2 regions of the Thermoanaerobacterium thermosaccharolyticum DSM 571 genome follow, and region 1 is predicted to be linked to the other one. Evidence: riboswitches for the same ligand, from Rfam matches in the RefSeq annotation. Region 1 holds a riboswitch; the other holds the start of a gene.
The links. Region 1 has a riboswitch for FMN ahead of ribD (bifunctional diaminohydroxyphosphoribosylaminopyrimidine deaminase/5-amino-6-(5-phosphoribosylamino)uracil reductase RibD). Riboswitches for the same ligand answer to the same signal wherever they lie in the genome.
Positions count from the first base shown of each region.

Region 1 (12,756 bases):
TTGCTGCTTGGATTTTAGGTTTAGCAACAAAGCTGCCTAATTTTTTCTTTATGTCTATAATAACAATTGTATCAACATTCTTTTTAAGCAAAGATAAATGGTTGATATTAAATTTTATAAAAAGGCAATTTCCTTCAAACTGGGCATTACATGCAGAAAATATAAAAGGTGACCTTTTCCAAACGCTAATTGGATTTATACGAGCAGAAATAACCATAATGTTTATCACTTTTATGGAGGTATCAATAGGTCTTACAATAATAGGATTTGATTATGCGTTTTTGTTAGGCCTTCTAGTAAGCTTCATAGATATACTGCCTGTGTTGGGTTCAGGATCGGTACTAGTTCCATGGGCTGTATACAATATATTTACTAAAAATTACTTAATAGGTATTTATTTACTAATACTATACGGCATTGTGACAGTTGTAAGGCAGATGATAGAGCCTAAAATCGTTGGACAAAGCATAGGTCTTCATCCTCTTGTAACGCTTTTGTCTATGTTCATTGGTGCAAAACTTTTCGGAGGATTCGGCCTCATTATGGGACCAGTTTTTGTGGTTGTATTTAAAACCTTCCAAAAATCAGGAATAATACCTTCTTGGAAATGAAAGACGTTCATCTTTTAAGCATTAGTGCTTTAAGATGAACGTTTATTTTTATTAGCCATCTATTTCTTTTATCAAATTAACCATTTCCAAAGCTGTTACAGCAGCGTCAAATCCCTTGTTGCCTGATTTTGTTCCAGATCTCATGATTGCCTGTTCTACAGTATCTGTTGTAAGAACTCCAAATATTACAGGTATATCAAAATCAAGGGATAACTTTGCAATTCCTTTCGAAACTTCATTAGCTACATAATCAAAATGGGGTGTATCACCTCTTATAACAGCACCAAGTGCAATCACCGCATCATATTTTTTAGACATGACCATTCTCTTTGAAATAAGAGGAATCTCAAAGGCACCTGGTGCCCAAGCAATTTCAATGCTGTCATCATCTACACCATGCCTCCTTAAAGCATCCAAAGCACCATCTAGAAGTTTACTTGTTATGAATTCATTAAACCTGCTTACTACGATGCCTAACTTTAAGCCATCACCTATAAGTTTTCCTTCATATGTCCTCAAAATAATCTCCCCTTTACTAATTATTGAAATGTATGAAATATATGGCCAAACTTTTCTTTTTTTGTTTTAAGATATTTTTCATTGTGCTTGTTTAAAGATACTTCTATCGGGACTCTCTCCACTATTTCAAGCCCATAGCCAGATAAACCAGCTAATTTTTTAGGGTTGTTGGTCATTATCCTAAGCCTTCTAAGTCCTAAATCTTTTAAAATCTGAGCTCCTATTCCGTATTCTCTCATATCAGCAGGAAAACCTAATCTAAGATTAGCATCAACCGTATCAAGGCCTGCGTCCTGTAAGTGATATGCTTTAATCTTGTTTAAAAGTCCGATTCCTCTGCCTTCTTGTCTTAAGTATAAAAGGACACCTCCTTCTTTTCCTATTCTCTCCATTGCTGCATGAAGCTGATCACCACAATCACATCTTAAAGAACCCATTATATCACCTGTTAAGCATTCTGAATGAACTCTAACAAGCGTAGGCTCCTCTGTCAATTCTCCTCTTACTAACGCCACATGTTCTTTACCGGTCAAAATTTCTTCATACCCTATTATATTGAAATCGCCGTATTTTGTAGGAAGATGGGCTTCAGCTACTCTCCTTATTAGTTTTTCTTTCTTCCTTCTGTATTCAATTAGATCGGCTATAGATATTATCTTTAGGTTAAACCTCTTTGAAAACTCCACAAGCTCTGGAAGTCTAGCCATCCTGCCGTCATCTTTTATGATTTCACAGATTACGCCAGCACCTTTAAAGTCAGCAAGTCTCGACAAATCATACGCTGCTTCTGTGTGTCCTGCCCTTACCAAAACACCTCCTTCTTTTGCTTTCAGAGGAAATACATGTCCTGGTTTTGTAAAATCATCCGGCCTAGAATTATCATCTAGAAGCATTTTTATTGTAAATGCCCTTTCGTACGCCGAAATACCAGTCTTACAACTTTTGTGATCTACAGATACAGTAAAGGCAGTTTCTCTATTATCTGTATTTTCAGATACCATCTTACCTATATTTAATTCTTTAAGCCTTTTATCACTCATGGGAACACATACTAATCCACGTCCATACTTTATCATAAAATTTATATCTTCGCCTCTAACTTTTTCTGCTGCCATCACTAAATCCCCTTCATTTTCCCTGTCTTCGTCATCGACTACAATGACCATTTTACCATTTTTGATGTCTTCTATTGCACTTTCTATCGTATCAAGCATTTATACACATCTCCTTAAAATTTAATAAAAATATGTTAAATAATCAAAAGCCATTTTCTAATACAAGCTCCTTCATTCCTTTTTTTAACAACAGTTTTTCAGCATACTTCGATAGTATGTCTACTTCTATATTGACACTATCTCCGATTCTCTTAAAGTTTAGTGTTGTATTTAACTCCGTATGCGGTATGACAGAAACCGTAAAATATGAAGCTAACGCCTCCACGACTGTCAAACTTATTCCGTCGACAGCGATGCTTCCCTTGCTTACAACGTATTTTGAATATCTTTCATCGATTTTAATTTTAAATACATTTGAATTCATAATTCGATTTTTATTAACTATTGTACCGACAGTATCTACGTGTCCTGTCACAATATGGCCATTTAACCTGCCAGATATGCTTAAAGCTCTTTCTAAATTGACCATACTTCCTATTTTCAAGTTTCCTAAATTGCTGGATTTTAGTGTTTCCCTCATCAGATCCGCTGTAAATAGATTTTTTCCTACATTTGTAACCGTCAAACATACTCCATTTACAGCTATACTATCCCCAATTCTTGTGCCATTTAACACCTTATCACATTCAATTGCTATTTTTGTAATATCTCCACGTTGTATCATCTTAACTTTGCCAATCTCTTCTATTATTCCTGTAAACATAGTAACACCTACTTTTTAATATAACCTTCTATAAGTATGTCATCATCAAATCTTTTTACGTCTAATTTTTCAATCATTATGGCATCTTTAATCAAATCAATGCCTTTTCCTTCTACAGGCGTCAAAGAATTGCTTCCACCTATTATTTTTGGAGCTATATAGAACATCACTTTGTCTACTATTCCTTCTTTTAAAGCAGAATAATTTAGTGTTCCTCCACCTTCTATGATTACACTGTCTATCCCTCTCTCTCCTAACATATCCATCAATTTTTTTAAATCTACTTCACCGTTTAACTTGTCAAGCACAAATACATCTACTCCTAAATCCCTTAATGCTTTTACTTTTTTATAGGGCATCATATCCGTTGTTGCTACTATTGTCTTGGCAGATTTGTCAATTACAACATTTGCTTCTAGAGGAATCCTGCCACGGCTATCAACAACCACCCTTAAAGGATTCTTAAATCCATCTATTCTCGCCGTAAGATATGGATTATCTTTTATAACTGTGTTGACACCTACCATTATTGCCATAACACAGCCTCTCATTATATGGACATGTTCTCTCGATTTTTCATTTGTTATCCATTTAGAATCGCCTGTATAAGTTGCAATCTTTCCATCAATCGTCATGGCAGACTTTAATATTACATACGGCTTTTTAGTCGTAATGTACTTTATAAATATTTCATTTATTTTCTCTGCCTCCTCTTTTAATAAACCTGTATACACATTTAAGCCTGCTTCTTTAAGATGTTTTATTCCCTTTCCTGAAACAAGTTTATTTGGATCCTCCATAGCAATAAAAACATCTTTTATACCTGATTTTACAATAGCATCTACACAAGGCGGAGTTTTTCCATAATGACAGCACGGTTCTAATGTGACATAAAGCTGAGCTCCTATTACATCTTCTTTAACACTTTTTAGTGCATTTATTTCTGCATGTGGTCCTCCATAGTATTCATGGTACCCTTCACCTATTATCCTGCCATTTTTAACAATTACTGCACCTACTAAAGGATTTGGATTTGTGTGCCCTAAGCCTAATTTTGCAAGCTGTAATGCCCTTTTCATGTATTTCTCCATAAAAACACCCCAAAAATAAACTTAGCCCTGAAGTATGTAATACTTCAGGGCATTTCGACAAAATTGCCTATTTACCTTCTTTCATCCAGACTTTACTGTCGGCTCTGGAATCTAACCAGATCTGCCATAAGGCTCGCGGGCTTTACCGCCGGTATGGAATTTCACCAATCCCTGAAGGTTTTTAAATTTATTCAATTTTTTATATTATATCATACTCTTAATAAAAATACTAGTCTATCATTTCTTCAATAGTTCCTCCAGCAGGAATAAAAGGAAGAACCATCTCATCTTTGTCTATCATGCATTCCAACACGCATGGCTTATTATTAGATAATGCCTCTTTAAATGATTCTTCAAACTTTTCTTTTGTGTAAATCCTTTTGCTAAAGACCCCAAACGCTTCTGCTACTTTTGAAAAATCAAGGTTTGGATTTAAATCCGTCTGAGAATATCTTTTATTGAAAAGGAGATTCTGCCATTGTCTTACCATTCCTAATGTCTGATTATTGAGAATAATAGTTATAACAGGTATATTGTATATAGCCATTGTTTCAAAAGCATGGATGTTCATCCTTATGCTTCCATCTCCAGCTATATTTACAACACGCTTATCATTTCTCCCTACCTGTGCCCCTATTGAAGCTGGAAGTCCAAATCCCATTGTGCCAAGACCACCAGATGTCACAAATGTCCTAGGCTCTTTAAATTTAAAATATTGGGCAGTCCACATTTGATTTTGCCCTACCTCCGTTGCCATGATAAGGTCGTCTTTCCCCATTTCCTGCACTTTTTCGATTATCCACTGAGGCTTTAATTTTCCATCGTCTTTATACTTAAACGATGTTTTTTCTTTTATAGATAAAAGCTCATGAATCCATTCATTGTGTTCTTTTTCTTTTATCATGTTATTTAAAAGTTTAAGAACCTCGTTAATTTCCCCAATAATTGGAACATCTACATCTATATTTTTACCAATTTCTGCAGGATCTATATCGATATGGATGACCTTTGCATAAGGTGCCAGCCCACCTGCTTTACCGGCAACTCTATCGCTGAACCTAGTACCTATGGCAATTACTAAGTCAGACTTATAAATGGCTGTATTGGCATATCTGCTTCCATGCATTCCTATAAGTCCTAGTGACAATTCATCATCTTCTGGGAAACATCCTAATCCCATAAGAGAAGTCGCTACAGGAATCATATTTTCTTTTGCAAAATCATATAAGCTCTTGGACGCCTCACCCCATATAACTCCGCCACCTGCAAATATCACAGGCTTTTTGCTTGAATTTATTAATTCCGTAGCCTTTGTCAAATCCGATTCATTTACAGGATGCTTCTTAACTTCAATGTAAAAATCTTTCCGCTTAATAAAATTTACATTTGATGTCTGAATATCTTTTGGTATATCTACCAGTACAGGTCCAGGCCTTCCTTCCTTTGCTATAAAAAATGCTTCTCTTAAAGTATCAGCTAATTTATCAGGTGATTTTACTATGAAATTATGCTTTGTTACAGGCATAGTAATCCCGGCAATATCGACTTCCTGAAAAGAATCTTTACCTATCAAGTTTGTGGCTACTTGACCTGTTATTGCAACAATAGGCACAGAATCCATATATGCATTTGCAATGCCTGTTACTAAATTGGTAGCACCTGGTCCAGATGTAGCTATACATACACCAACTTTTCCCGTTACTCTTGCATATCCATCTGCCATATGAGCAGCCATCTGCTCATGTGTTGCAAGAATATGCTTTAAATCAGAATCATACAAAGCATCATAAAGTGGTATAACAGAACCACCGGGTATGCCAAATATAGTATCTACATCCTGTTCTTTTAAAACTTCTATTATAACCTGCGATCCTTTCAATATCATGTATCACGCCTCCTTTCCCAACAATTATTTACAACTATACATCCTTTAAAACCGCACCAGTATTTGCAGATGTGACCAATTTTGCGTATCTTGCCATATATCCTGTCTTAATATGTGGTTCAGGCTTTCTAAAGTTTTTCCTCCTGCTTTCCATCTCTTCATCGCTTACTCTTAAATTTAGCTTTCTTCCAGGTATGTCTATATCTATGATATCTCCATCGTTTATTAGAGCTATTTCTCCACCATCCATAGCCTCAGGTGACACATGACCGATGCAAGCTCCTCTTGTTGCACCAGAAAATCTGCCATCTGTTATAAGGGCCACGTCTTTATCAAGCCCCATACCAGCAAGCGCCGATGTCGGGCTCAGCATTTCCCTCATCCCTGGTCCACCTTTAGGTCCTTCATATCTAATTACAACCACATCGCCTTTTTGTATTTTACCATCGTAAATCGCTTTTATAGCCTCATCCTCTGAATTAAATACCCTAGCAGGTCCTGAATGGCGAAGCATTTCAGGAGATACGGCAGATGCTTTTACTACAGAACCGTCTTTTGCAATATTGCCATATAAAATCGCAAGTCCTCCTGTTTCGCTGTATGGATTATCAACAGTGTGTATAACATCGTAGTTCTTTATCTTTGCATCTTTAAAGTTCTCTCCTAATGTCTTACAAGTTACAGTTATACAATCTGTATTTAAGACATCTAATTTAGATAATTCTCTCAACACTGCCTGTATACCTCCAGCATGGTATAGATCTTCGATGTGGTACCTTCCTGCAGGGCTTAATTTGCAAAGATTTGGCACTTTCTGGTTAATCTCATTTATCTTTTTAAGTGGAATATCAAATCCAGCCTCATGTGCAATTGCCTTAAGATGAAGCACGGTGTTTGTAGAGCCCCCTAAAGCCATGTCTAAACAAAACGCGTTTATAAATGCATCCTCTATTAATATATCTCTAGCCTTTATATCTTTTTCTACAAGCTCTACAATCTTCATTCCCGCTTGTTTTGCAAGTCTTATTCTCTCTGAATAAACAGCAGGTATTGTTCCATTGCCTGGAAGTCCAAGTCCCAGTGCTTCTGTCAAGCAGTTCATGGTATTTGCAGTAAACATGCCAGAGCATGAGCCACACGTAGGACAAGCTGACATCTCCATCGCCTTAAGCTCATCTTCATTAATTTTCCCTGCTTTTAAAGCTCCTACAGCTTCAAACATAGAGCTTAAGTCGCATGTTTCCCCTTCGTAACTCCCAGCAAGCATCGGACCTCCACTTATAACTACCGTTGGTATGTTTAGCCTTGCAGCAGCCATAAGCATGCCTGGAACGATCTTATCGCAGTTTGGTATCAATACAAGTCCGTCAAACCCGTGAGCCATTGCCATTGTTTCAACGCTATCCGCTATTAATTCTCTCGACGCCAGAGAATATTTCATTCCTTTATGGTTCATAGCTATGCCGTCGCAGACACCTATTGTTGAAAATTCTATCGGTGTCCCACCGGCAAGCCTTACGCCAGCTTTCACAGCATCAGCTATTTTGTCAAGATTTATGTGACCTGGAATTATCTCATTTTTTGAATTTGCAATGCCTATTATGGGTCTATTTATTTCTTCATCTGTAAGCCCCAAAGCATACAACAATGATCTGTGTGGTGCTTTTTCGACTCCTTTCTTTACACTATTGCTTAACATAAAATCACCTCTTTAAATACTTAACAACCATGTCTCCCATCTCTTCAGTATTTAAAATAATGCCACTTCCTAAATCAGGTGTTCTATATCCATCTTCTAACAGCTCATTTACAGCCTTTCTTATATCATTTGCGGCGTCAAGCCTATCAAATGAATATTCCAGCATCATTGCAACTGATAATATAGTCGCCAATGGATTGGCCTTTTTAGTACCTGCAATGTCTGGCGCTGAACCGTGAACAGGCTCATATAATCCGACTTTATCTCCTCTCAAACTTGCAGATGGCAGCATTCCTATAGATCCTGTAAGCTGTGATGCTTCATCTGATAAAATGTCGCCAAACAAATTGGATGTCAATATTACGTCAAATTGGGACGGATCTTTTATAAGCTGCATCGAGCAATTGTCAATATACTGATGGTTTAATTCTACATCTGGGTATTCCTTGCTAACTTCATTGACAACTTTTCTCCATAGTCTTGATGAATCCAATATGTTCGCTTTATCAACAGATGTAACTTTCTTCTTTCTATTTCTAGCAGCTTTAAAAGCAATATGAGCTATTCTTTCTATTTCTTTTGTGGTATAAGCTTCTGTATCATACGCTTTATAACCATAATCTATCTTTTCCGTTCCTCTTTCACCGAAATATATACCACCTGTCAGTTCTCTAACAACAAGCACATCTAAACCATCCTTTAAAAGCTCATCTTTAAGTGGCGATGCACTTTTCAAGGAGCTAAAAAGGATGGCAGGCCTTAAATTTGCGTACACATCTAGGCTTTTTCTTAATGCAAGAAGCCCTGCCTCCGGCCTTTTGTCTCCATCTAAATCATCCCATTTCGGACCACCAACAGCACCTAGTAGAATAGCATCGCTTTCAAGACACGCTTCTTCCGTCTCTTTAGGATATGGAGTACCATACTCATCAATTGCACACCCGCCAAACAAATACTTTTTTATATCGAACTCTATCCCATACTTTTCTGAAACTGAATCCAATACTTTTAATGCTTCCTCTATAACTTCTTTTCCTATTCCATCACCAGGCAATACAGCTATTTTGTACATTTATACCACCTTTTCCTTAACATAGTTGATGAGTCCACCACATTCAATGATTTTCTTTATAAACTCCGGAAACGGCTGCGATTTAAACTCAATGCCCTTAGTTATATCTTTTATAATACCTGTCTCTAAGTCAACCGATACCATGTCACCATCTTCTATGGCAGATGCCGCATCAGGACATTCCAAGATAGGCAAACCTATATTTATGGCATTTCTGTAGAAAATCCTTGCAAAAGACTTTGCAATGACGCATGATATGCCTGATTCTTTTATTGCTATTGGAGCATGCTCTCTAGATGAGCCGCATCCAAAATTGTATCCTGCAATCATTATATCCCCCGGCTTAACCTTGCTTTTAAAATCTTTATCGATATCTTCCATGCAGTGAGAAGCAAGTTCTTTTGGATCCGATGTATTTAAAAATCTAGCAGGTATTATTACGTCTGTATCAACATTGTCTCCATACTTTATTGCTTTTCCTTCCATTTATACCACCTCCTCAGGACTTGCTATACATCCCTTTATGGCTGATGCAGCAGCTACTGCAGGGCTTGCTAAGTACACTTCACTTTCAGTATGGCCCATCCTTCCTACAAAGTTTCTATTTGTGGTGGATATTGCTCTTTCATCTTTTGCAAGTATTCCCATGTGACCACCTAAACATGGACCACATGTTGGTGTAGATACTGCTGCACCTGCTTTTATAAATTCTTCTATATATCCTCTCTTTACACATTCAAGGTATATATCCTGTGTAGCGGGGAAAATTATCAATCTAACATCTGGATGAACCTTTTTACCTTTTAAAACTTCATACGTTACTTCCATATCGCTTATACGTCCATTTGTACAAGAACCAATCACAACTTGATCTATCTTTATATTTCCTACTTCATCTATTGGCTTTGTGTTTTCAGGTAAATGTGGAAATGCTACTTGTGGTTTTATTTTTGATAAGTCTATATCATAGCTTTCAACGTAATCTGCATCTTTATCGGCTTTAAATACCTTGTATTTTCTATTTGCTCTCCCTTTAACATATGTTTCGGTAATTTCGTCATAATCGAAAATACCATTTTTAGCCCCTGCTTCTATTGCCATATTTGCAATTGTAAACCTGTCATCAATTGATAAAGAAGAGATATCACCTGTAAACTCCATAGATTTATACAGCGCACCATCAACGCCTATCATTCCTATGATGTACAGTATTACATCCTTACCACTTACCCATTTATTAAGCTTGCCTTTTAAGTTAAACCTGATAGCTTCAGGAACTTTAAACCATGCCTTACCTGTAGCCATCGCACATGCCATATCTGTACTTCCTATTCCTGTTGAAAAACAAGTTATGGCGCCATAGGTACATGTATGAGAATCTGCACCTATGACGACATCACCAGGCAGAACTAAACCTTTTTCAGGTAAAAGGGCATGTTCTATTCCCATCTTTCCAACTTCAAAGAAGTTTACAATTCCATATTCCCTGGCAAATTTTCTTACAATATTAACCTGTTCCGCAGATTTTATGTCTTTATTAGGAACAAAATGGTCTGGAACCAGTGCAATTTTCTCTTTATCAAATACATTTTTTACGCCTATCTTCAAAAATTCCTTTATTGCAACAGGTGATGTGACATCATTTCCAAGAACCATGTCCACATCTATCTCTATTAAATCGCCAGGATGCACATCGTAGCCTGCTTTATCAGCTAAAATTTTTTGTGTAAGAGTTAACCCCAAAGCTCTCCCTCCTTGATACTTTTCGAATTCGAAATAACATCATCTACAATCGCTTTTATTTCATTGTCATTTACAATTTTCTTATTATCAGCTACATCTTTAAACTTTTTAAAAGCTAAGTTCATTTCATCACGTGAAAGTTCATATCCCATATTTTTTAATTTCAGTTCAAAGGCATTTCTGCCAGATAGCTTCCCCATAGATATATGATCTGTAGTTATACCTATATCTTCAGGCCTCATTATTTCATACGTTGCTTTATTGTTTATCACGCCATGCTGGTGAATTCCAGCAGTGTGTCTAAATGCATTAGAACCTACAATCGCTTTATTAGGTTGTAGATCGATGCCTGAAAGTTCACTTACAAGTTTGCAGGTACTAAATATTTCTCTTGTATTTATACTGTGAAGTAAATTGAAATAATCTTTTCGCGTATTTATTGCCATAATAACTTCTTCCAGCGATGCATTTCCTGCTCTCTCACCTATTCCGCACACAGTTACTTCCACTTGATCAGCACCGTTTTCCAATGCTGAAAGGGAATTCACAACAGCCATTCCAAGGTCATTGTGACAGTGAACGCTTATTGTAACATTGTCTTTATCATGTATATGCTTTTTAACGTATTCTACTAACTTTTCAAATTCTTTTGGAACCGCATAGCCTACAGTGTCAGGTATATTGATTATTTTTGCTCCCGCATCAACAACTTCATTAAATATTTTCACAAGAAAATCCCAATCTGTCCTTGAAGCATCTTCTGCAGAAAATTGTATCTCGTCAAATTTACCTGAAGCATATTTTACACTGTCAACAGCCATTTTTAATGCTTCATCTCTGGATATTTTTAATTTGTATTTCAAATGAATATCAGATGTTGCTATGAAAAGATGTATTCTTGATTTTTTGGCATTTTTCAGTGCTTCATAAGTTTTATCTATATCACTTTTTACACATCTTGATAATCCTGCCACAACTACATCATCAATATTTTCTGCTATATGCTTTACAGCTTCGAAGTTGCCGTTTGATGCAGCAGGAAAACCAGCTTCTATAACATCTACACCAAGTGAAACAAGCTGTTTTGCTATTCTATATTTACTGTCTTTGTCAAAGTTCACACCAGGTGTTTGCTCACCATCTCTTAATGTTGTATCAAATACAATGACTTTTCTATCCCCCATATACAAGCCCCCTCTTTATTTCTTTTTAAGCCATGACATCATTCCGCGGAGCTCTTTTCCTACTTTTTCAAGTTGTTGATTTGCCTCTCTTTCTCTCATTGCATTAAACTGTGGCCTTCCTACGTTGTTCTCTAAAAGCCATTTTTTTGCAAATTCTCCATTTTGTATCTCAGTTAAAACTTCTTTCATTTCATTTCTAGTATCTTTTGTGATTATTCTCTTACCTGTCACATAATCACCGTATTCTGCCGTGTCAGATATAGAATACCTCATGTTTGCGAATCCGCCTTCATAGATCAAATCCACTATAAGCTTCATTTCATGTATACACTCAAAGTACGCTATTTCAGGCTGATATCCCGCTTCTACCAATGTTTCAAATCCAGCTTTCATGAGTTCTGTAACGCCGCCACACAAAACCGCCTGTTCTCCAAAAAGATCTGTTTCTGTCTCCTCTTTAAATGTAGTTTCCAAGACACCTGCTCTCGTTCCACCAATACCTTTGGCATAAGCTAATGCAAGTTCGAAAGCTTTTCCAGTATAATTTTGATGCACCGCAACCAAATCTGGTACGCCTTTTCCCTCAGTAAATACTCTTCTTACCAAATGCCCAGGTCCCTTTGGTGCAACCATAAACACATCAACATATTCTGGCGGCACTATTTGATGGAAATGTATGTTAAAGCCATGTGCAAATGCCAATGCATTCCCTGGTTTTAAGTGCTTTTCAATATTTTCTTTGTACACCTTCGATTGCTTTTCATCAGGTATCAAAATCATTATAACATCTGCTGCTTCACACGCGTCATCAACACTTAATACTGTAAGTCCATTCTCTCTAGCTCTTTCAGCAGATTTGCTTCCTTCATAAAGACCCACAACAACATCAAGCCCTGAATCTTTAAGATTTAAAGCATGTGCATGACCTTGGCTTCCATAGCCAATTATCGCAATTTTCTTGCCTTTCAATAGATTTAAATCCGCATCCTCATCATAATACATTCTTGCCATTTTAAAATTCCTCCTCATATTCTTTTAAAATTCTATTTCCTCTTTCTAGAGATATAAGACCTG
Region 1 covers NC_014410.1:13,086-25,841, reverse strand. Annotated here, with positions in the region: gene ytvI (sporulation integral membrane protein YtvI) at 1-611, shown strand, start outside; gene ribH (6,7-dimethyl-8-ribityllumazine synthase) at 663-1,130, opposite strand; gene TTHE_RS00115 (bifunctional 3,4-dihydroxy-2-butanone-4-phosphate synthase/GTP cyclohydrolase II) at 1,151-2,344, opposite strand; gene TTHE_RS00110 (riboflavin synthase) at 2,388-3,008, opposite strand; gene ribD (bifunctional diaminohydroxyphosphoribosylaminopyrimidine deaminase/5-amino-6-(5-phosphoribosylamino)uracil reductase RibD) at 3,017-4,099, opposite strand; FMN riboswitch at 4,169-4,282, opposite strand; gene ilvB (biosynthetic-type acetolactate synthase large subunit) at 4,329-5,984, opposite strand; gene ilvD (dihydroxy-acid dehydratase) at 6,019-7,683, opposite strand; gene leuB (3-isopropylmalate dehydrogenase) at 7,688-8,755, opposite strand; gene leuD (3-isopropylmalate dehydratase small subunit) at 8,756-9,241, opposite strand; gene leuC (3-isopropylmalate dehydratase large subunit) at 9,242-10,498, opposite strand; gene TTHE_RS00075 (2-isopropylmalate synthase) at 10,489-11,682, opposite strand; gene ilvC (ketol-acid reductoisomerase) at 11,698-12,693, opposite strand; gene ilvN (acetolactate synthase small subunit) at 12,695-12,756, opposite strand, start outside.

Region 2 (12,756 bases), 650 kb from region 1:
CTGCCAGGCCTCCCTAAGGATGCCTTGTCATACGTCGCAGGATTGACGCCGGTGAAATTTTTAAATTTTTTTCTTATAACGGCAGCAGCGCGACTTCCTGGCATAGTAATTTCCTCGTACATAGGTGCAAATATTGAGCATAAAAATTACATAGTTTCAGCGGTAATATCAGTCATTGCAGTGATTTTATTCGTCATCGGCATTATTAATAAGGATAAGATAATGAAAAAGATGAATCACTTTGATGAATGATGTTTACTATTTTTATCAGTGTAGTATAATATCTTTTAGGTTCTTTTTTTTATTATGATAAGTTTTAAGACAGGGGGGTTTTACGGTGTATCTTTTAAAGGGCGGCAAAGTCTTGACGATGGCAGGAAAAAATTACGATAAAGCAGATGTTCTTATAGACGATGGAAAGATTTTGGACGTGGGAGAAGAAATAATAGCACCGCTTGATGCTGAGGTGATAGATGTTTCAGGTCTTACAGTGATGCCAGGCATGATAGATGCACATTGCCATCTCGGAATGTGGGAAAATGCTGTTGGCTTTGAAGGTGCAGATGGAAATGAGGAGACGGATCCCATAACTCCTCAATTGCGAGCAATAGATGGGATAAATCCTATGGACAAATATTTTCAAGAAGCGTATGAGGCAGGTGTAACGACGGCTGTAACAGGTCCTGGCAGTGCCAATGTAATTGGAGGTCAATTTGCAGCCATAAAGACATATGGCAAAAGAATTGATGACATGATCATAAAAGAACCGATTGCGGTTAAAGTGGCTTTTGGTGAGAATCCAAAATCTGTGTACAATGAGCAGCATAAAATGCCTATGACAAGAATGGGCATAGCCGCACTGCTGAGGCAAGAGCTCATAAAAGCGCAAGAGTACATAGAGGATATGGAGAAGTACGCTGACGATGATGAGAAAAGGCCCTCAAGGGACCTTGGACTTGAAGTCTTGGCTAAAGTATTAAAGAGGGAAATACCATTAAAAGCCCATGCCCATAGAGCAGATGACATATTCACTGCTTTAAGGATAGCAAAAGAATTTAATGTGGATATAACGCTGGACCATTGCACTGAGGGGCACCTTATAGTGGATTATCTTGTGAAGGAGAATGCAAAAGTCATTGTAGGTCCTTCACTTTCTGAAAGGTCAAAAGTTGAGCTTTCAAACCTTACTTTTAAAACTCCGGGAATTTTATCAAAAGCCGGGTTAGATGTGGCTATTATGACAGATCATCCAGTTATTCCTTTAAATTACCTTCCCATCTGCGCAGGTCTTGCAGTGAGAGAAGGAATGGATGAGATGGAAGCTCTGAAAGCAATTACTATAAATCCAGCAAAAATAGTAGGCATATCTGACAGGGTAGGAAGTATTGAGAAGGGAAAAGATGCAGATATAGCTGTATTTGACGGTAGCCCAATTGAGATAAAAACAAAGACAAAGTATGTATTTGTAAATGGACAATTAGTCTATGAAGCATAATAATTTATATATTTTATCGGTTGATAGGAGGAAATTAAATGGCATTTAATTTAAAAGGCAGAAGTTTATTAACTTTAAAAGATTATACGCCACAAGAGATAAGATATCTTCTTGATATAGCAAAACAGGTAAAGGCTGAGAGGAAAGCAGGGATAGTTCATCAAAGATTTTTAGGAAAGACTATTGCATTGATATTTGAAAAGCGCTCCACCAGAACTAGATGTGCATTTGAGACGGCTTTTGGCGAGGAAGGTGGGCACCCGGTTTTTTTGTCGACAGATGATATACAGCTCGGAGCAAAAGAATCGATAGAGGATACTGCAAGAGTTCTTGGCAGGATGTTTGATGCAATAGAATTTAGAGGATTCAATCAAAGCACTGTAGAAGCACTTGCAAAATATTCCGGTGTGCCTGTTTACAATGGGCTTACTGACGAATATCATCCTACGCAAGTTTTGGCAGATTTGATGACGATAGAAGAAGAATTTGGTTATTTAAAAGGCACAAAACTGGCATTTGTAGGCGATGGGAGAAATAACATGGCAAATACGCTAGCGGTTGGATGTGCTAAAATGGGTATGGATTACGTGATAAATTCACCAAAAGAGCTTTGGCCATCAGAAGAATACATAAAAGAAATCAAAGATATGGCAAAAGAAAATGGCGGGAGCTTTATGATAACAGATGTACCTGGCGAAGGATTAGAAGGTGCACATGCAGTTTACACAGATGTATGGGCGTCTATGGGAGAAGAGTCTAAGCAAAAAGAAAGGGAAATGCTTTTAAGACCATTTCAGGTAAATGATGAGATGATGAAAAAGACAAAAAGATCTGATACGATATTTTTACACTGCTTGCCTGCAGTAAAAGGGCAAGAAGTAACTTATGAAGTAATAGAAGGAAAGCAATCGAGAGTTTGGGATGAGGCAGAAAATAGGAAACACACCATAAAAGCTGTCATGATTGCAACAATTTTATAGTAATCAAGCCAAGGTAAATTTACATGCCTTGGCTTAATTTTCACCTACTATTCAAATTCTGAATAAAATGATATAATGTAAAATGTTATTATTTGCTTAAGTAGGAGGATACGATGAAGGGAAAAGTAGTTATAGCGCTTGGGGGAAATGCACTGCAAGATAAAGATATGGTGCCCACCGCAGAATCTCAATTAAATGCGATAAGAAAGACAGCTTCATATATTGCAGATATTATAGAAGAAGGATATTCTGTGATTGTGACACATGGCAATGGCCCACAGGTTGGCAATATAGTCATACAAAATGAGACGGCCTCTAACATAATACCTGCGATGCCTTTTGACATATGCGGTGCGGAAAGCCAAGGTATGATAGGCTATATGATACAGCAGTGTTTAGGCGAAGTTTTTAAGGAGAGAAACATAGATAAAGATGCTGCGACAATAGTGACACAAGTAGTTGTTGATAAAGATGATCCTGCATTTTTGCATCCAACAAAACCAATTGGGCCTTTTTATTCAAAGGAAGAAGCAGAGATGCTTATAAAAAATAAAGGATATGAAATGGTGGAGGACAGCGGCAGAGGATACAGGCGAGTTGTAGCATCTCCTGAGCCAAAGGAAATAGTTGAATTAAGTACAATTAAGTTGCTTGAAAATAATGGTGTTGTAGTCATAACAGCAGGTGGAGGAGGAATACCTGTTGTAAAAGAAAATGGAAGTTTGAAAGGTGTCGCTGCCGTCATAGATAAGGACCTTGCGTCTGAGAAGCTTGCAGAGGATTTAGATGCAGATATCCTTTTGATTTTGACAGCTGTGGAAAAAGTGTACATCAATTATAAAAAACCAGATGAAAAAGCACTGGATGTAATTTCAAGTGATGAAGCACAAAGGTATTTGGAAGAAGGCCATTTTGCACCAGGCAGCATGTTGCCAAAGGTTAAGGCTGCAATAAGGTTTGCAAATTCAAAGCATGGAAGGCGTGCAATAATAACATCTCTTGAAAAAGCATATGATGCTTTATGTGGAAAGACAGGTACTGTTATCGTAGAGAAAACAGCTAAAGACTAAAAAGTTTCTTGACAAATTGATATATTTGTGACATTATATTATGTAGAAGTTAATAAGTTGTGAAGAATATCTTCAGGGCAGGGTGAAATTCCCGACCGGCGGTAAGCGTAAGCGAGCCCGCGACCCGCATATGCGGTGGACTTGGTGAGATTCCAAGGCCGACAGTAAAGTCTGGATGGAAGAAGATTTATTTTTGTTGTTGTGGTCCTGAAGATAATTTCTTCAGGATTTTTGATTATGGAGGTGTAATTTATGGAGCATAGCAGGACGAAAGTGATTGTAACTGTGGGACTGCTTTCTGCGATAGCATTTGTGCTTATGTACCTGGAGTTTCAGCTGCCGTTATTTCCTAGCTTTTTAAAATTTGATTTTAGCGATATACCGCCATTACTAGCATCATTTGCGTTAGGCCCTGTTTACGGGATTTTTGTTGAGATTGTGAAAAATGTGATACACTTGCCTGTAAGCCAGTCTGCCGGTATTGGAGAAGTAGCAAATTTTGTGGTTGAATCGATTTACGTCTACACGGTAGGTATAATATACATGAGGAGCAAATCAAAGAAATCAGCAGTGATTGCAATGGTTATTGGCACTATTGCAATGGCTATCGCAGGATCGGTCTTAAACTACTACGTATTTTTGCCGTTATACCAGAAGATAATGGGGTGGCCATTAAGCGCCATAGTAGGAATGGGAAAGGCAGTAAATAGCCATATCATCGATTTAAAAACATTGATTGCGTATGGAATTTTCCCATTCAACATATTAAAGGGATTTGTAATATCTATTTTAACATTTCTAATTTACAAGAAATTGTCACCTATGCTTAAAATGTAATGTATTTAAAATAGCGGAAACCAATCCGTTATTTTTTTTACCTCAAATACTAACTTACTATGCGTTTGTTTTATGGTATACTTGGTATATAATAATTGTATAAATTTCACGGTGGTGTTACTAATGAAAATGTCATTTAAAACAAAAAGTCCTATTGAGACTGAAAAGATAGGTTTTAAATTAGGAAATTTACTAAAAAGAGGCAGCATCGTATTAATCTCTGGAGAATTAGGTGTGGGAAAGACCGTCTTAACGAAAGGGATAGCTAAAGGAATGGGAATTGACGATTATGTGACAAGTCCTACATTTATGATCGTCAATGAGCATTTGGGAGATATTCCACTGTATCATTTTGATGTCTACAGGATAGATGATTATACGGAATTATACGATATAGGTTATGAGGAATATTTTTATGGAGATGGCGTATGTGTTATTGAATGGCCTGAAAAAATAAAGCCCCTTATCCCAAAAGAAAATATATTTATACGCATGAATATGGGTGATACTTTCGATGAGAGAACAATAGAGATTGTCTCTAATGGCGAAAAATATGATGAAGTAGTTAAGGAGATGAAGTGATGAAGGTACTTGCAATAGATTCATCGTCAAAGACAGCGACGGCTGCACTCGTAGATGAGACTGGTGTAATAGGTGAATTTTCAATAAATCATTTAAGGCATTCTATAATATTGATGCCTATGATTGATGAGCTTTTAAAAATGGCTGAGATAAAAAAAGAAGAAATAACTCACATTGCTGTATGTGAAGGTCCCGGATCTTTTACAGGGCTTAGAATAGGTGCTGCCACTGCTAAAGGTTTAGCACAATCGCTGAATGTTCCGATTGTAGGAGTTTCATCTCTTGATGGCCTTGCATTTAATGTAAGGGAATTTAGAGGAATTATATGTCCCGTAGTCGATGCACTGAGAGGTTATGTCTATACATCTTTATATAGAGGCGGTGCTGAGTTAACATCTTTATCAGATGTAACATTAAAGGAAGTGCAGTCACTGCCAGACATTGTAAATAAATACAACGATGATGTTATATACATAGGAGATGGCGTAATTCCATACAAAGATGTCTTAAACAGGGAATCTTCGAAAGAGGTGTTTTTTGCATCATCTGTCAACAATATCTCGAGGGCATCATCAATTGGGATGATAGCATTAGAAAAAATAGCAAGGGGCGAATTAAGCACATATATTGATTTTAAGCCATATTATATAAGAAAGCCGGCGGCTTTGGAAAATATAAATTAATATTGTTGGGGGTTAATATAATATATGGTTATTAAAATTCGCCCTATGACAAAAAGCGATATAGATGATGTAATTGAAATTGAAAGCTTAAGTTTTTCTGTTCCATGGTCTAAAGAATCTTTTACAATGGAAGTTACAAAGAATAAATGTGCTCACTATATAGTTGCAGAAGCAGATGAGAAAATAGCTGGATACGGTGGATTCTGGGTTGTAATAGATGAAGGTCATATAACAAATATTGCCGTTCATCCTGATTTCAGAGGAAAAGGGGTAGGATCTGCAATTGTTGAGGGACTTATTGATTTGGCAAAGAAAAAAGGTATAACATCTATGACGTTGGAAGTGAGGGCATCAAATCTAATTGCTCAATCTCTTTATAAAAAATACGGCTTTAAACCTGTAGGCAGAAGAAGGGGTTACTATCAGGACAACAATGAAGATGCAATAATAATGTGGAAGTACGATATGTAAGGAGAGATTATATGAAAAAAGATATAATTGTTTTAGGAATTGAAACATCTTGTGATGAAACATCTGCAAGCGTAGTTAAGAATGGGAAAACGGTCATGTCTAATGTAATATATTCGCAAATAGATATACATAAGAAATTTGGCGGTGTTGTTCCGGAGATTGCATCTAGAAATCACATAGAAGCAATTGGCAAAGTGGTTAAGGAGGCACTAGATGAGGCATCTATAAACCTTGATAAAGTAGATGTTGTTGCAGCAACATATGGGCCAGGACTTGTGGGGGCATTGCTTGTTGGACTTTCGTACGGAAAGGCACTAGCATATGGAAAAGGAATTCCTTTTGTGGGTGTAAATCATATTGAAGGTCATATTTCAGCTAATTACCTTGATGGCGATTTTGAACCGCCATTTATTTGTTTGATAGCATCAGGAGGGCACAGCCACATTGTCTTCGTAAAAGATTATGGCAAATATGAAGTTTTAGGAAGGACAGTGGATGATGCTGCAGGTGAGGCATTTGACAAAGTGGCAAGAGCATTGGGACTAGGGTACCCGGGAGGGCCTAAGATCGATGAGATATCTAAAAAAGGAGATCCATATAAATATAATTTTCCTAAATCTTTTATGGAAAAAGACAATTTTGATTTCAGCTTCAGTGGCTTAAAGACGGCAGTCATAAATCAACTGCACAAAGAGAAACAGAAAGGCAGTCAGATAGACATTGCAGATTATGCAGCTAGTTTTCAGATGAATGTTGTAGATGTATTGACTTCTAAGCTTATAGAAGCTGCCAAATATAAAAATATAAATAAGATATCGATAGCAGGGGGGGTTGCTTCCAACAGCCTTTTAAGAGAGAAGCTTTCAAGATTAGCCAGTGAAGAGGGATTTATGCTTCACTACCCAAAGCAAATATACTGTACAGATAATGGTGCCATGATAGCCAGCGCGGGATATTTTGACTATATTAGTGGAAAAGTTTCAGGATTAGACTTAAATGCCATTCCATATTTAAAACTTTTTTGATTGTTGGCGAAAAATCTGTGCATATTGTGGAAAATTGTCTTTAAATATCAGACAGTGGTGCTTTAAGACTGTGGATAACTTTGTGGATACTGTGACTAACTTAAATACATTGGATATTATGTAATGAAATGGAAATTAAAAAGGAGCGTTGATGATGAAAAACATACTCTTTTTATCAAAAGTAAATAGCAAGTATATAGAAGAAATGCAAAAAATTGCGCCACAGTTTAATGTGATTTGCTTGGATGATAAAAAAGATGCTTACAAGTATATAAAAGACACAGAAGTATTAGTTTGTTTTGATGGTGATGCAGACGCTGAATTTATACATAACGCCGAAAATCTTAAGTGGATTCACCTGTTAAGCGCCGGTGCTGATGCAATGCCGTTTGATGTATTAAAAGAACGAAAAATCATATTGACTAATTCAAAAGGAGTTCATAAGTATCAGATATCAGAGCAAGTTTTAGGATACATGCTTTTATTTGAAAGGGCATTAAATTACTTTATTAGAAAGCAAATGAATAGGGAATGGGACAAGTCTGTAAGAGTTTCAGAATTATATGGCAAGTCTGTTTGTATATTGGGTGTCGGAAGCATAGGCGAAGAAATAGCCAGAATAGCCAGAGAATTTGGCATGAAGACAATAGGTGTCAGAAAGTCAGGTAATATAAGCCAGTTTATAGACGAGATGTATACAAATGACAATATGATTTATGCGGTTTCAAAAGCTGATTACGTAATTTGTGCCCTTCCGTTGACTGATGAAACATATCATCTGCTGGGCAAAGATTTCTTTAAAAATATGAAAAATGATGCTGTTTTTATAAATATTGGCAGAGGAAAAGTTGTAGATGAATCTTCTTTGATAGATGCATTAAAAAATAAGACTATAAGGGGAGCTGCACTGGATGTTTTTGAGGAAGAGCCTCTTTCAAAAGAAAGTCCTCTTTGGGATATGGAGAATGTCATTATAACGCCACATACTGCTGGCATATCGCCTCATTACATGGAAAGAGGGATTGAGATAATAAAGCATAACATAAAAGCTTATTTAGGTGACGGAGACTTTATAAATCGAGTTGATTTAGAAAAGCAATATTAAAGCGGGTACCTACCCGCTTAATTTTTCCCATTCTTCATATAGATTTTCTAATTTTTCCTTTAACATGTTGTATTTTGACTGTATATCAATTATTTCTCCACTTTTATATATATCAGGATCGCACATTTTTTCTTCCAATTCTTTTATCATACCTTCAGTCTCGATTATTTCATTTTCAATGCTTGATAAGTATTCTTTTTGCTTTTTGGCCTCTTTTTGTTTTAACCTTTCCCGGATTTTTTCATTTTTAATTTGCGTCTTTGTCTTTTTTTCCTGCTCTTCTTCAGATTTATTATTCTCGTTTTTCTTTTCCACATAGTATGAGTAATTTCCGTAATATTCTTTAATAGAATCACTTGACAGTTCCAATACTTTTGTTGCTATTTTGTCTATAAAGTATCTGTCGTGGGATACAAACAAAAGCGTACCGCCAAAATCCAACAAGGCTTTTTCAAGTACCTCTTTAGATTTTAAATCAAGGTGATTTGTAGGCTCATCCAGCAGGAGAAAATTTGCTTTTGACAGTATAAGTTTTAACAATGATACGCGGGCCTTTTCGCCTCCGCTTAACTTACCTATTATTTTAAATACATCATCACCGCTGAAGAGAAATGAACCTAATAAAGTCCTTATTTCAGTCTGGGAAAGATAGGGGTTTTCGTCCCATATTTCATCGATGACCATTTTATCATCATTCAAGTTCGTAAACTCCTGCTGATAGTAGCCAATGATGACATTTGTGCCAAGATTTACGCTGCCTTCGTAATTCTTTAATTCACCGACAATGATTTTAAGGAGGGATGTTTTTCCTACTCCATTAGGACCAAGAATAGCAATTCTATCGCCTTTGTAAACTTCAAAGCTTATATCGTGAAATATAGGCCTATCAAAGCTTAGTGATAGATCAGCGACTTTTAATATATCATTTCCGCTTTTTTCATCAAAATCAAACGAAAGCTTAATTGTACCACTATTTATTACTGGCTTATCAATTTTCTCCATTTTATCCAGCAATTTTTGCTTGCTTTCAGCCATTTTTACAGATTTCTCACGGCGCCGGTTTTTTTGTATCATTATCATTTCTTGAATTCTTTTTATTTCCTTTTGCTGTTCTTCATAGGCTTTTATCTTAATATTTAGCTCTTCATTTTTTTTCTTTACGTATTCAGAATAGTTGCCTTCATACGATCTTAATGTCTTATTTTCAATCTCAAATATCTTGTTTGCAATCCTATCTAGGAAAAATCTGTCATGAGATATGACTAAAACAGTACCTCTATAAAACTTTAAGTATTGCTCTAACCATTCTATTGAAGGTATGTCAAGATGGTTTGTAGGCTCGTCAAGAAGAAGTACATCTGGATTTTTAAGTAGCGCCTTTGCCAGCATAAGCCTTGTCTTCTGTCCACCGCTTAATACTGAAACAGGTGTATCAAATTGCTGAGGTTGAAAACCTAGCCCGATTAATACGCCTCTAACTCTGCTGTCAATGGAATATCCTTCTCGTTTGTTGTACTCATCTGTAAGTTTTGAATAATCATTAAGCAATTTATTTAGTTTAGATTCATCTTTTGTGCAGGCTATCTCTTTTTCTAAATCCTTGATGTTCTTTTCAAGATTTATAGTGTCTAAAAAGACCGTTTTAACTTCATCGTATATGGATTTAGAACTGCTTATATATGCATTTTGCTCAAGGTAACCTATATTGATCAAAGGCATCGATATATTTCCACTGTCTGGTTGCAAATCTTTTACTATCAGCTTAAAAAGCGTCGATTTTCCCGCCCCGTTATCTCCAACAACTCCGATCTTATCGCCTTCATTTACGATAAAAGATATATTTTCTAAAATTGTATTTATTCCGTATGACAAACTTACGTTGTTTGCTGTTATTATAGCCATTTGTAATTCCTCCTGTTATAATATAATATATCAAAGATTATATCTAATTTAAAGTGTAAATGGAATTTAATTTTTCTTTCAAGATTGCCGATATTATATATGTCAAAATTAACGAGGTGAATGTGTATGGATTTTTCAACATTACTAGGAATAATTGTAGGGTTCGGTTCACTTATTTTTGCGTTTGTATTGGAAGGTGGAAGTGTATCATCTCTTATTGGTTTATCGGCAGCAATTATAGTTTTGGGTGGAACTATAGGAGCCACTATGACTTCATTTTCAATGAAAGATATATTGAAATTGCCAAAACTTATTGGCAAGGCTTTTAAAGAAGAAGGCAATAAGTATTTAGATATAATTAAGTATTTTGTTTATCTTTCTCAAAAGGCCAGAAGCGAAGGACTATTGAGCTTGGAGCAGGAGTTGCAGTCTGATGAGATAAAAAATTACGATCCCATTTTAAAAGATTGCATAGAGCTAGTTATAGATGGCGCTGACATCGAGTTAATAAAGACTACTATGGAAAACAGAATATACATAGAAGATAAAGCATTGAAGAAAGAAGCGAGCATGTTTGAAGCAGCCGGTGGGTATTCTCCTACTATGGGTATCATAGGTACAGTTATGGGACTTGTCCATGTTTTAGGTAATTTGAGCCAGCCTGACAAACTTGGACCATCAATAGCTGTTGCTTTTATAGCTACATTATATGGCGTTAGTATGGCAAACCTTGTTTGGCTGCCTATAGGAGAAAAACTTAAAAATAAAGCTCAAATCAAAAAAACAGAAAAGGAAATAATTTTGGAAGGCAGTCTTTCATTGCAGGCAGGTGAAAATCCAAAGATCGTTGAAAAGAAACTGATGACCTTTGTGGTAGAAAAAGATACAGTTTCCGAAGAATCAGGCTTGAAAGGTGAAGTTGCCAATGAGAAGATTTGATGATAATGACGAAAAAAAAGTCAACAATGAAAGATGGCTGCTTACATATTCTGATATGATAACATTGCTTATGATATTTTTTATCGTTTTATACACCATAAGTACAGTTAACTCACAAAAGTTCCAACAAATTGCTGCATCTTTAGGAAAAACTTTTGATGGTACTAATTATGTAGTAGGTCAGTACAGTGGAAATAGCATTCTCGATAGTATAAAAACAACAAATAATACAAGTACTGATAACACAATTGAGTCTCAATTAGACAAGCTTATTAAGCAGAACAACCTGCAGAATATGGTTACATACAAAGTTGACGAAAGAGGCTTTGTGATAAGTTTAAACGATACTTTACTCTTTGATACTGGTTCTGCAGACGTAAAACCAGATCAAAAAGCAACATTGATAAAAATTGGGAATATATTAAAGGCAATGCCTAATTACATTCGCGTTGAAGGATATACAGACAACGTGCCTATAAATAATAGTCAGTTTCATTCAAATTGGGAATTGTCCGTTATAAGAGCTACTAACGTTGTGGAGATACTTGTAAATGATGTTAAGATTGATCCGGCTAAAATATCTGCTGTTGGATATGGTGAATATAGGCCAATAGTGCCAAATGACAGTGATAAAAACAGGCAACTTAATAGAAGAGTAGATATCGTAATCATGAACAGCGATTATAATAAATGGGAGCCAAACCAGTGAAAAAATAGATATTTCCAGGTTGACATATTATTTACAATGTAATATAATTTCATTATTAGGATTTTATCTGGGGTGATTTTATGACTAAAAAGACAATAGTGCCAATGCCGGTAATAAGAAGGCTGCCGCGATATCATAGATATTTAGAAGAGCTTTTAAAAAATGATGTAAAAAGGATTTCTTCCAGAGAATTAAGTGAAAAGATGGGTGTTACAGCATCACAAATAAGGCAGGATCTCAATAATTACGGCGGATTTGGGCAGCAGGGATACGGATATAATGTAGAAGAATTGTACAATACTTTAACTAAGATTCTTGGACTTGACAAAACCTACAGTACAATTATTATCGGTGCTGGTAATCTAGGACAGGCTATTGCAAATTATACAAATTTTGAGAGAACTGGGTTTAATTTAAAGGGAATATTCGATATTAATCCAAAATTGTTTGGACTTAAGATCAGAGATATAGAGATAATGGATGTTGATAATTTGGAAGATTTTTTGGCTAGCAATAAGATAGACATTGCTATATTGTGCATTCCAAAGGATAACTCACAAATTATGGCAGATAGATTAATTAAATCAGGAATTAAGGCTATATGGAATTTTTCACCGATAGATTTAAAAGTTCCTGATGATGTGATACTTGAAAATGTTCATTTAAGCGACAGTTTGTTGACGTTGTCTTATCGAATAAATGAGGAGAATTTACTTAAGACAAAAGTTGAAGAAAAATAAATGGATTTTACCATTTATTTTTTTGTATAGTTATGGAGGCTTAAATGAAAAAACTTGTAAAGATTATAGAAGATTTTGTTAAAGAAGATAGAAATGTTGTGCCTTTTGTGAATTTTTTGCGATACGTTGGCCCGGGGATATTGGTGACAGTAGGATTTATAGATCCTGGCAATTGGGCAACAAATGTTTCTGCAGGGTCAATGTATGGCTATAAGTTA
Region 2 covers NC_014410.1:2,144,273-2,157,028, reverse strand. Annotated here, with positions in the region: gene TTHE_RS10785 (TVP38/TMEM64 family protein) at 1-252, shown strand, start outside; gene TTHE_RS10780 (amidohydrolase) at 338-1,495, shown strand; gene argF (ornithine carbamoyltransferase) at 1,534-2,475, shown strand; gene arcC (carbamate kinase) at 2,589-3,545, shown strand; FMN riboswitch at 3,610-3,736, shown strand; gene TTHE_RS10765 (ECF transporter S component) at 3,798-4,382, shown strand; gene tsaE (tRNA (adenosine(37)-N6)-threonylcarbamoyltransferase complex ATPase subunit type 1 TsaE) at 4,506-4,964, shown strand; gene tsaB (tRNA (adenosine(37)-N6)-threonylcarbamoyltransferase complex dimerization subunit type 1 TsaB) at 4,964-5,647, shown strand; gene rimI (ribosomal protein S18-alanine N-acetyltransferase) at 5,672-6,118, shown strand; gene tsaD (tRNA (adenosine(37)-N6)-threonylcarbamoyltransferase complex transferase subunit TsaD) at 6,130-7,143, shown strand; gene TTHE_RS10740 (D-2-hydroxyacid dehydrogenase) at 7,298-8,248, shown strand; gene TTHE_RS10735 (ABC transporter ATP-binding protein) at 8,258-10,150, opposite strand; gene TTHE_RS10730 (flagellar motor protein) at 10,277-11,089, shown strand; gene TTHE_RS10725 (OmpA/MotB family protein) at 11,076-11,798, shown strand; gene TTHE_RS10720 (redox-sensing transcriptional repressor Rex) at 11,879-12,538, shown strand; gene TTHE_RS10715 (Nramp family divalent metal transporter) at 12,583-12,756, shown strand, end outside.
Region 2: it holds a riboswitch for FMN, as region 1 does, so the genes downstream of both, TTHE_RS10765 (ECF transporter S component) here and ribD (bifunctional diaminohydroxyphosphoribosylaminopyrimidine deaminase/5-amino-6-(5-phosphoribosylamino)uracil reductase RibD) in region 1, are expected to answer to the same signal.